Regions from separate parts of the Methylocystis echinoides genome, predicted to be linked through region 2. Evidence: riboswitches for the same ligand, from Rfam matches in the RefSeq annotation. Region 2 holds a riboswitch; the other holds the start of a gene.
What was found. Region 2 has a riboswitch for cobalamin ahead of RVU70_RS01230 (CbtB-domain containing protein). Riboswitches for the same ligand answer to the same signal wherever they lie in the genome.

Region 1 (5,128 bases), on a different replicon from region 2:
GCGCGTCGGTGGGCGATCGGTCTTCATCTCCCAGGCGGCGCCCTGAATGAGAATGCCGAAGGTGATTTCTCGCCAATGGTTCTCGAAGAGGTCCCGAAGCAGCTCTTCGAGGCTCGCCGGATCGGTCGGCAGGGAAAACACGTCCAAAGGCGTTCCGTCAGGCTCCACGACTCGTGTGGGCGACGATTCAGCAGCATCTCTACTGGTCATGCGATTTCTTGTCCCTGAAAGCAGTAAGGGGAGCGCTGGTACCGTTCCCCTGAACCTGCGCCAAAGTCGCCGCGCGGGCTCAGAACGACACCTTGATCGACCCACGAAACGTACGTGGCGCGCCGATGACGTTGAAGTTTAACTGTTGCATGTTCCACCCTACGCTTTCGGGATTAGTCAGGAACGCGCCCCCGTAAGGATGATACGGGTCGAAAGCCGTCGGCCCCAAGCCGCCCGTGACGAAGTAGGTCTTGTCCAAGAGATTGCTCACATTGAGTTGGGAAATGACTTTATATTTGTCGAAATTGTACTCATAAGCGCCAAAGAGGCCGATCAGGCCATAGCGCGGCGTAGACTGGCCAACGATATAAGTCCCATCATTCGCCGTGCGAGCGAAGGGAAGGTAGCCGGTATAATCGTAGCGCGCCCCCACTCTCAGCCCTTTCAACAAGCCGTCCTTGAATTCATAGGCTGACGATAACGCTCCGACATTTCGGGGAACGAAGGGAACCGGTTGCCCGGGGGCCGGCGCCGACAATTGATTCAGCTTGGTTTTGGCGATGATTGCATCGGTGTTGGCGTAGGCGAGGTTCACGCTCCAGCCAGGCAGAAGCTCGCCCTGAATGTCGAGCTCAGGACCCTGAGAGCGCGCTTGGCCTACAACATTCACGTATTGGAAACTCGACGTAAAGCTGAAGGGAAGGGAGACGGGAATATTGGTCTTGACCAGATGGTAGTAGGCGGCCGTGGCCTGAAGTCTCCCGTCGAACAGAGAAAGCTTGACGCCTCCCTCCTCCTGCTCGCCGGCGCTCGGGGGCGCCGGGTCGTTCGTGCCGTAAACGAGCCTGCCGTTGTAATTCGGGCTGTAGGACTGGGTGTAATTCCCGTAGAAACTGATCCACTCGAGCGGTCGCCACAGAAGCCCGGCACGCGGCGTGACTCTCTGCCCGACGAGCTGTTTCGTCGTGAGGATTGCGTCATAATTGCAGGGGAAGACAAGTCCTGCAATTGGGTTGATGGCGAAGGGCCCGCAGATGTCGGAGTTGCTGGTCCCCGTTCTGCTGTTGAGATATTGCCAGCGGGCGCCAGCGAGGACGTTAAAGCCATATGGCAACTTGATCTGATCTTGAAGATAGGCACCGACATTGTCAGAGTACTGGGTCGTGGCGCTGCCGGGATAAGCGTTATATGCGGGACTATAAGGAACCGGCGCGCCGAACAGACCGATCTGTTCCGGATAGGCAGTGTACAGATAAGAGCTTCTAAAATTCAAACGATAGTAGTCGGCTCCGGAAAGCAAAGTATGCTCGAGAAACCCGGTATCGAAATGGCCAACCAGGTTGGCCTGCGTCGAATATTCCGCCTGCCTGGTGTTAAGCGGGGAAGAAGTGTTAAACAGAACGACGCTGTTTTGAAGCGGCGGATAGTAAGGCGGGTAAGGTAAATAACAGGACGAGCTTCCAGGGGTCACGCAGTCAGTGATGAAGGAAGAACCGCCGTTGTTTAGCATATTGTTTTGAAATAACTGCACAAAGGCGGTTTGCTGGAACGACCAGTCTTTATTGAAGTCGTGATGAAACGTGACTTCGGTAAAGTCCTCCTGCTGATTGTAGGGCGATCTCGGCCCCCAGTTGAAACTGCGTCCAAGCCAAAGAGGGGAGAACATCCCGAAATACGGGGTGAAGAAATTATCTTGATTCATATTGTTTCGTTGAAATTGACTGGACGCCCTGATCCAGGTGCCGCCGTCAATATCCCATCGCAGGACGGGATTTATCATAAAATTTGTGGCGTAATCGAGCGAACGGAATGACCCGTCGTTCTCATACGACATGATGACGCGGTAGAGCAGATCCTTGTTTTGAGTGACGGGTCCTGTGGCGTCGAGGACCGTGCGGTAGGCGGCGTAACTACCGAACTGTTGCTGCAATGAAAATGCTGGCTTATCCAGCGGCTGCTTTGTGTTGATGTTAACGATGCCGCCTGGCTCCACCGCGCCATAGAGGATGGCGGCTGGCCCTTTCAGGACTTCGACGCTCTCCACATTCGCCATATTGACGCTGGCGACTCCTGCGGACGTGCCGAAGCCACCCACGCCGAAGCTGTCAATCCGGAAACCATCGCGGAAATAGTTTTGTGTCGGAAAGCCGCGAAGAATGATTTGCGTGAACGCGTTCCCAACCGCCGCGTTGCCGCCCCCCGAGAACGCGACGCCACTGACGTCTTTCAGTGCTTGATCGATTGTGATGACCTGCTGATCCCGAAGCATCTGCTGGGTGACCATCTTGGTCGTGACCGGCGCGTCCATGACCGGCGTGTTGACTTTGGTCCCTAGCGACTCGATCGGCGCGGCGTAGGACGTGGGATTATTGCAGATCCCATCGGCGCAAATTTGCCCGTTGTTCCCAGGCCCGATTTGCGTGCCGTTGCCATCAGCGGCCTGTTCGATAGCCGCTGGCGCTCCCGTCGTGGCGCCGCCGCCGCTCGCGCCGCGATTGGGGCTCGGTTTCGGCGTGCCGATCTCAATCGCCGGCAGCACCTCCTGGGCGAAAGCCGGCGCCGAAAAGATCACAGAAAGGACGCAGGGTAGGAAGGGCGAGCCACGCCGCAAGACGCCGCAATTGCGGTCTTTGTGGGCTTTCGGGAATTGGGATTTCATAAGCATGAGCTCGCAGCAGACGTGGACCGTCACTGCGAAAGGTCTGAGTCCATCATGGGCGACAACTAGCCCAAGATGGAGATCGACCGCCTCGGTGCACCCCGACCGACGCTATCGCGCGTGACCACGAATGATGGCAGGTCTCCTGGCTCGCGGGTCGTCGCCTTGAGCCGCCTTCCCAGGGAAATTTCCCCAGTGGCATATTGGCTCGAAGGCTCTCCGCTCACAGTTGCGGGGGCAGCCTCGGAATAGCGCTCTCGCGCGCACCGAATTCCCGTTTTGATCCCCGAAGGGAACCATCGAGATCATAAAAGCCTGTAGCAGGCGGACTAGTCAAGCCGTATGGATAAGAGCAGCGCAAAGATTCGATGGACCGTTGCGATTCCGCATCAACCGTGAACGCGACGGCGAATGAACCCCCGGGCCTCCATGACTTGAGCGGAAGCTTTCGTCGTGACCTAGGCACAACATGACGCTGCTTCGAGTTGCTTGCGCTTTGATCGCCCCTGGCAAAACGGGAAGAGCATTAAATCAAATGCGGTGAATCCGATCTTTGCTGCCTGCCGTTGGCCGAGAGTCATTCCCCGAAACGGTCGCCCAGTCGCGCCGCGTCCATAAGCCCCACCCCGTCGGTTCGACAGGAAAAGGCAGAAATCGATACTATACTTGTGCACGCGGAACTTCGGAGATGCCGCAACCTGCCGCCCTTACCACCGAAGGCGCTCACTCGGAGTTATGGAGCAAGACGCGCAGCAAAGTCCCTACTTTTGCAACTCAACTTGCGCAAAAGCGCTTTTTACGCCAGGCCTTATGACAAGTAAGAATGACGCTCTCGATCGCGTCGCGTATCTGTTCCTTCCGGGAAAACCTCCGTGGCAATGCAAGCCGACGGACAAGTTGGCGGACCCGCTATTCGGCTGATCCGGACGTTGTCACGACGTTGTCAAGGCGCATGAGGGTTTTGTCCCATTTGTCGATAAATCCCATAGCAAGCGCGGTCGCCACGAGCGTTGCAAGATTGCTGGGCTCATAAATTCCGGAGGTGCTGGCTAGTCGATTACAATAATCCTTATACCGTTCCGTTCGTCCGGCGACAGCAATTGCGATGTGGGCCCCGTGTCGGCAGGCGATATCGGGCCAACAGGTTTGTGGCAACAAACCCCAGGACAGCTGGTCGTGAAGATGAACAAGAGCTGCAACCGCTGCTACAGTTAATGGGTCGCGGTCCAGATCGTGGTCGTTTTGCCGGGCCAGCGCCGCTAATGCAGCCGGCAAGCGTCGACTTATCTCTTCGAACAAAGTGTCCGGCTGGCAGCCGAAGCGTTCGAGCAATCGGGCGCAGGAAGATTGACGGATTGGCGTGAGACCGTTTTGCAAGGCGAGCGTGTCTTTGACGGCGCGATGGACCGTACGGCCGATTAATTCTCCGAGCTTACTGTGATGTCCTGCTGAGGTTAGCTAGAGCGGTCCATCGGCGGGCGCCATCACGGCAATCTGATCGGTGCCAGTTCCCGTGGCGATCTGTGATGATTGCCGCGAGGGCGCCGACAACTCCTGCAACAAGGCCGTTTTGGCCTCGGTTGCGGTCATCACCGCGCGAACGAGCGCGCCATCCGACACAGGCGTGTTGATGACCAGCATAACGTTGATTGTTCCATGTTGGTCGGGCCCAATAGGGCCGAAGCGCTCGAAAACTCCGCTGAACTCATAATAGGACGACGGATCGCCAGCGCGGGCCGCATTCCCGTCGACGCCGCCGGTCGCGATCGTCGCCACGGCAAGGTCGCGAAATTGCTCTTCAGCGATGCAAAGATTATTCATATTCGCCGCGGTGCCGAGCCCTGCAGCAGTGGCGGCGGCAAGATCGTGTTCGGTCAATAGGAGGGAGTCGTATATTGCGGGGTGGCGGTGAGCCTTCATGAGTTGGTGCATCTCGTGCCCCATGGCTTCACAGCATTGATGATTGAACACGATATCGAGGTCATCGGCGAGACCTCCGTTTGAGGCGGAGGTCGAGAGCACCTTGAAGGGACGGCGAAACCGTAGGCTGACAAACTTGTAATCCCGGTGCAGCTCAACGGATTCGAAAAACGTCTTCAACAGCATCACGATCTCTTACAGCTTGTCATTGATGCACCGGTTTTCTGCAACTGCGAGGAACCGCGGTCAATTGGCGCTTCGCGCGTTTGCTCGATCGAAGGCCGCCTAGACACCGGCCTCCGAGCTTCCCCGCGGGGCGCGCAGGCGCCTTTGCCCCTG
Region 2 (5,128 bases):
ACGCGGCCGCCCTTGGCCACCGTGTCGGAGACGACCTTCAGCGCCTGATGCAGCAGCGGCACCGTCTGGGCGAGGTCGATGATGTGGATGTTGTTGCGCGCGCCGAAGATATAAGGGGCCATCTTCGGGTTCCAGCGATGCGCCTGGTGGCCGAAATGAGCGCCCGCCTCGAGAAGGCCGCGCATGGAAAAATCGGGAATCGCCATGTTTTTTCTCCGGTTGAGCCTCGGCGAAAGCTTGGACGGGCCGGAAATCCGACCACCGGAAACGACGTCTTGGATCAGACGCCGTGAGACTTTCGCCTGTGGGATGCGCGCGCTTATAGGCGAAGCGCAGCCAAGGAGCAATAGCCTCGTCGCGCCGGTTGCGCGCCGACCCCCGCGCGCGCCCGAGCAGCCCGCCGGGAAAGGACCCGTGAGGGCGAAAACTTTAAATTTTGCGACGCAAAAATTATTTCCTCCGCGACCTGTTGTCGCAGTCTAATGCCATGAACTTATTGGCTTATATGGCAATTTTGAACCCTTAAAAACCGGTTTTACAGGCGCATTGCCAAGCGTTTTGAATCGAGCTAGGGTTACCTCGATGCGGCAAGCATTCTGGTAAAAAAACAACAGGGGGAAAACGCATGGCCGTCAACGTTCACAACTCCGGCGACATTGGCAAGATGCTGATCTGGGTTGCCGCTTTCGTCGGCTTCGTCATCGTCGCTCTCACGTGGGTTCCGGACTGGATCTCCCCCGAGGGCACCAACGGTACGGGCAACGGCACCGATCCGGGCGTCGGCCGCACCGTTCGCATGGTTCAGTAATCATACCCCTGCCATGGACTTGCCGGGGGCTTCGCTCCCGGTCTCGTCTTTGCAGGGTCGGCCATATTCTATGTGGTCGAGCAAATGGGAGCCGACGGTCTCGACAAGCTCGAGCGTCGGCCTCCTTTTTTGAGCGGCGCGACGCCATGCGCACGCGCCTGTCGGACTAAAACTCGATCCCCGCCTGCGCCTTCACGCCCGCCGAGAAATGATGTTTCACCAGCGTCATTTCTGTCACCAGGTCGGCGGCCGCGATCAGTTCCGGCTTGGCGTTTCTTCCTGTGACGACGACATGAAGGTCGGCGCGTCGCGACCCGAGTCGGGAGAGAACCTCTTCGAGCGGGAGATGGTCGTAGCGCAGCGAAATATTCAGCTCGTCGAGCACCAGCAGGCGGACGTCGGGGTCATCCATCAATTCGCAGGCCTTGTCCCAGGCGCGGCGCGCGGCCGCTTCGTCGCGAGCGCGGTCCTGCGTCTCCCAGGTGAAGCCCTCGCCCAGCGTATGCCAGGACACCGGGCCGAGCTTTTCGAGCATCTCGCGCTCGCCGCTGCGCCACTGGCCCTTGCCGAACTGCACGACGCCCACTTTCCAGCCGTGGCCAAGCGCCCGTAAGGCAAGACCAAAGGCCGCAGTCGATTTTCCCTTGCCCGGTCCGGTGTGGACCATGAGCAGGCCCTGTTGCGCGATGGTCTTGCCGGCGACCTCGGCGTCCTGCACGGCCTTGCGCTTTTCCATCTTGGCGCGGTGGCGGCGCGCGGCGTCGTTTTCCTCTTCCGTCAAGCCGGACTCCTCATTTGACGTCTACAGAACCAACGCATATGACTGGTCGCGACGGTCCTTCGCAAGAAGGCGAACAGGGAACGCGGTGCGGGCACGCCCCAAAACCGCGGCTGCCCCCGCAACTGTAACCGGGAAGGCTGCGCCATCGGCCACTGAGCGAAAGGCTTGGGAAGGCGGCGCGGATGATGCACCGGAAGCCAGGAGACCTGCCGTCGCGGCGATGCTTCATCGCCTGTCGCAACATTTCGCCGCCGGTGGGGCGGCAGGGAGACGTCGCATGACGACCAACACCGCCGCCGTCCGCTCGCTTGCAACCTCGCGCGCGGAAGTTCTCAAAGCCGCCTTCGTCGCCTTTGTGCTTGGCGTCGGCCTCGTCTACGGCGCCGGCTTCGCCAATTCCCAGAGCGTTCACGACGCGGCGCATGATTCGCGCCACGCGCTCTCTTTCCCGTGTCACTGATCGCCGCGCCACGCGACCCGTGATCGCGCGCCTTCTGGCGGCCGGCCTCGTCGCCGGCGTTGTTGCGGGACTCGCTGTCGCGGCCCTGCAGCATGTCACCACCACTCCCCTCATCCTCGCCGCCGAGGTCTATGAGGCGGCGCAGCATGCGCGTGACGCCGCCGAACAGTCGGCGCCCGCTTTCGAGGGCCTGCGGCGCACCGCGGCGACGAGCGTTGCAACCGTCGCCGTCTGCATCGGCTATGCGCTGATCCTGCTCGCCGGCATGCTGGCGTCGGGCGATGCGATCGGCCCGCGCCGCGCCGCGCTGTGGGGCGCCTGCGCTTTCGCGGCCACTGGCCTCGCCACCAGCCTCGGCCTCGCGCCGCAGCTTCCCGGCGCGGCGGAGACCGATCTTGTGGGCCGTCAGCTTTGGTGGTTCGCCACGGCCGTTTCGACGGCGTCGGGCCTTTATGCGCTTTTACGGGGAGACTCCGTCGTCGCCCGAGCGCTCGGCGTCGCGATGCTCGTCGCCCCGCATTTTTTCTGGCCGACGCCGGCGGCGCCCGAAAGCACGGTTCCGGCTGAACTCGCCGCGCGTTTCGCCGCCGCGTCGCTCGCAGTGCAGGCGACATGCTGGGTGCTCGCCGGCGCGCTCGCCGGCCTCGTCTGGCGGCTCTCGTCACGCGATGAAACGGAGGCGGCATGAGCGCGCAGAAAATCCCAGCGACCATCGTCACCGGCTTTCTGGGCGCCGGCAAGACCACGCTGATCCGTCACGTGCTGGAGAACGCCCGCGACCGTCGTCTCGCCCTCGTCATCAATGAATTCGGCGACGTCGGCGTCGACGGCGACATTCTGCGCGCCTGCGGCGTCGAGAATTGCCCCGACGAAAATATCGTCGAACTCGCCAATGGCTGCCTGTGCTGCACGGTGGCGGACGATTTCGTGCCGGCCATCGAAGCGATGCTCGCGCATGAAAAGCGGCCCGATCACATTATCATCGAGACGTCCGGCCTCGCTTTGCCCAAGCCGCTGGTAAAGGCCTTCGAGTGGCCGGCGATCCGCTCGAGGCTGACCGTCGACGGCGTGATCGCCGTCATTGACGGCAAGGCGGTGGCGGAAGGCCGCTTCGCCGACGATCTTGACGCGATCGCCGAGGAACGCGCCGCGATCGAGACGATCGACCACGACAATCCGCTCGAAGAGGTGTTCGAGGATCAGCTTGCCTGCGCCGATCTCGTCATCCTCAACAAGACCGATCTGCTCGACGAAGATGAAGCGCGCGAGGTGGCCGCGCGTCTCACGTCGGGCGCGCGCGCGGCGGTGAAACTCGTGCGCGCGCATGAAGGCAGGGTCGATCCGCTCGTGCTGCTCGGACTTGCTGCGGCGGCGGAAAATGATCTCGACAATCGCCCCTCGCATCACGACGCCGAGCCCGATCACGATCACGACGACTTCGACAGCTTCGTCGTGAGCCTGCCCGCCGCGTCCGACGCGGCTGCGCTTGTTGCGAAACTCGCAGACGTCGCGCGCGCCCACGACGTGCTGCGCATCAAGGGCTTTGTCGAGGTCGCCGGCAAGCCGATGCGGCTGCTCGTGCAGGGCGTCGGCGCGCGCATCCAGCACCATTTCGATCGCGCCTGGAATCCGGGCGAAGAGCGCGCGAGCCGGCTCGTCGTGATCGGCCAGAAGGGTCTCGATCGCGACGCCATCGCCGCCGCGCTGGCCCAGCCGTGACGCGCCATGCATCTCCTTCCGCGCGATCTTCATAGCCTCGACGACGCCGGCGCGGCGACGGATCTCAAGCAAACGCCGGGCGACATTGTCTTTCTGTCTTTCTCCGACTCGGAGCTGCGCCTCGTCGCCCGCCTGCATGACGAGGCGCGCGAGAGGCTTGCGAGCCTGCGCTGCGCCCAGCTCGCGCAGCTGACGCATCCCTATTCCGTCGATCTCTATCTCGACTCCGTCGCGCGCCATGCGAAGCTCATCGTCGTGCGGCTCTTGGGCGGCAAGGATTATTGGGCCTATGGCGTCGAGCAGGTCGCGGCGCTCGCCCGCGCCCATGACGTGGCGCTCGCAGTCGTGCCGGGCGATACGGTCGCCGACATGCGGCTTGCGCAGGCGTCGACGCTCGACGCGGCGGCGCTGCATCGCATCTGGCGCTTTTTCCAGGAGGGGGGGCGAGACAATCTGCGTTCGTTCCTCGCCTACGCGTCGACCCTCGCGGGGCGTCCGGCCGCCTGGCGTGAAAGCGCGCCTGTATCCAGCGCGGGCCGCTTCGACGCCGCCTGTTTCAGCGCCGCGGGCGATGCGCCGCGCGCGACGATCGTGTTCTACCGTTCGCTCTATCTCGCGGACGATGTCGCGCCCATCGAGGCGCTGGCCGAGGCTTTAGGCGCCCGCGGCTTTGCCGTCGACGCGCTTTATGTGGCGAGCCTCAAGGAAAGCGAAAGCGAGGCTTTCGTCGCGCAATCGCTCGATCGTTTTGCGCCCGACGTTATTGTCAACGCCACCGCCTTCTCCGCGCGGCGTGACGGCGGTTGCGTGCTCGATCGCGCCGACGCGCCGGTCTTGCAGGTCGCTTTGGCGACCTCGACGCGCGCCGCCTGGGCGGCCTCCGCGCGTGGCGCCAATGGCGCCGATCTCGCGATGAACGTCGTCTTGCCGGAAGTCGACGGCCGCATCTTCACGCGCGCCATCTCCTTCAAGGAGACCGCCGCGCGCGGCGCCGCCGAGCTCGCCGAACCGCGCCACGCGCCGGAGCTTTCGCGCATCGCTTTCGTCGCCGATCTCACGGCGAATTTGGCGCGCCTGCGCCGCAAGCCGAACGGCGAGAAAAGCATCGCGCTGATCCTTTCGGATTACCCCGCGCGCCGTGGACGAGGCGGCTATGCGATCGGATTGGACGCCGAGGCGAGCGTTGCGGAGATTGTCGAGGCGCTGAAGGAAGCGGGTTACTCGGTCGGCCCTCCCCTCCACCAAGCAAACGAGGCCGCTCACCTTTCTCCCGCTCGACTCATTCGCGCGCTGGAGGAAGGCGCGGAAAGCGTCGACTTTGCGCTCGTCGATTACACGCGCCTGCTCACGGCCCTCCCCG

Region 1: it holds a riboswitch for cobalamin, as region 2 does, so the genes downstream of both, RVU70_RS21195 (TonB-dependent receptor) here and RVU70_RS01230 (CbtB-domain containing protein) in region 2, are expected to answer to the same signal.

What each region holds. Positions count from the first base shown of each region.
Region 1 is NZ_CP156087.1:59,707-64,834, forward strand. Features, by position in the region: gene RVU70_RS21190 (hypothetical protein) at 1-210, opposite strand, end outside; gene RVU70_RS21195 (TonB-dependent receptor) at 290-2,869, opposite strand; cobalamin riboswitch at 2,987-3,185, opposite strand; gene RVU70_RS21200 (hypothetical protein) at 3,779-4,246, opposite strand; gene RVU70_RS21205 (adenosylcobinamide amidohydrolase) at 4,328-4,975, opposite strand.
Region 2 is NZ_CP156084.1:241,990-247,117, forward strand. Features, by position in the region: gene RVU70_RS01215 (30S ribosomal protein S2) at 1-206, opposite strand, end outside; gene RVU70_RS01220 (hypothetical protein) at 626-808, shown strand; gene cobO (cob(I)yrinic acid a,c-diamide adenosyltransferase) at 975-1,589, opposite strand; cobalamin riboswitch at 1,625-1,818, shown strand; gene RVU70_RS01230 (CbtB-domain containing protein) at 1,867-2,049, shown strand; gene RVU70_RS01235 (CbtA family protein) at 2,069-2,737, shown strand; gene cobW (cobalamin biosynthesis protein CobW) at 2,734-3,768, shown strand; gene cobN (cobaltochelatase subunit CobN) at 3,775-5,128, shown strand, end outside.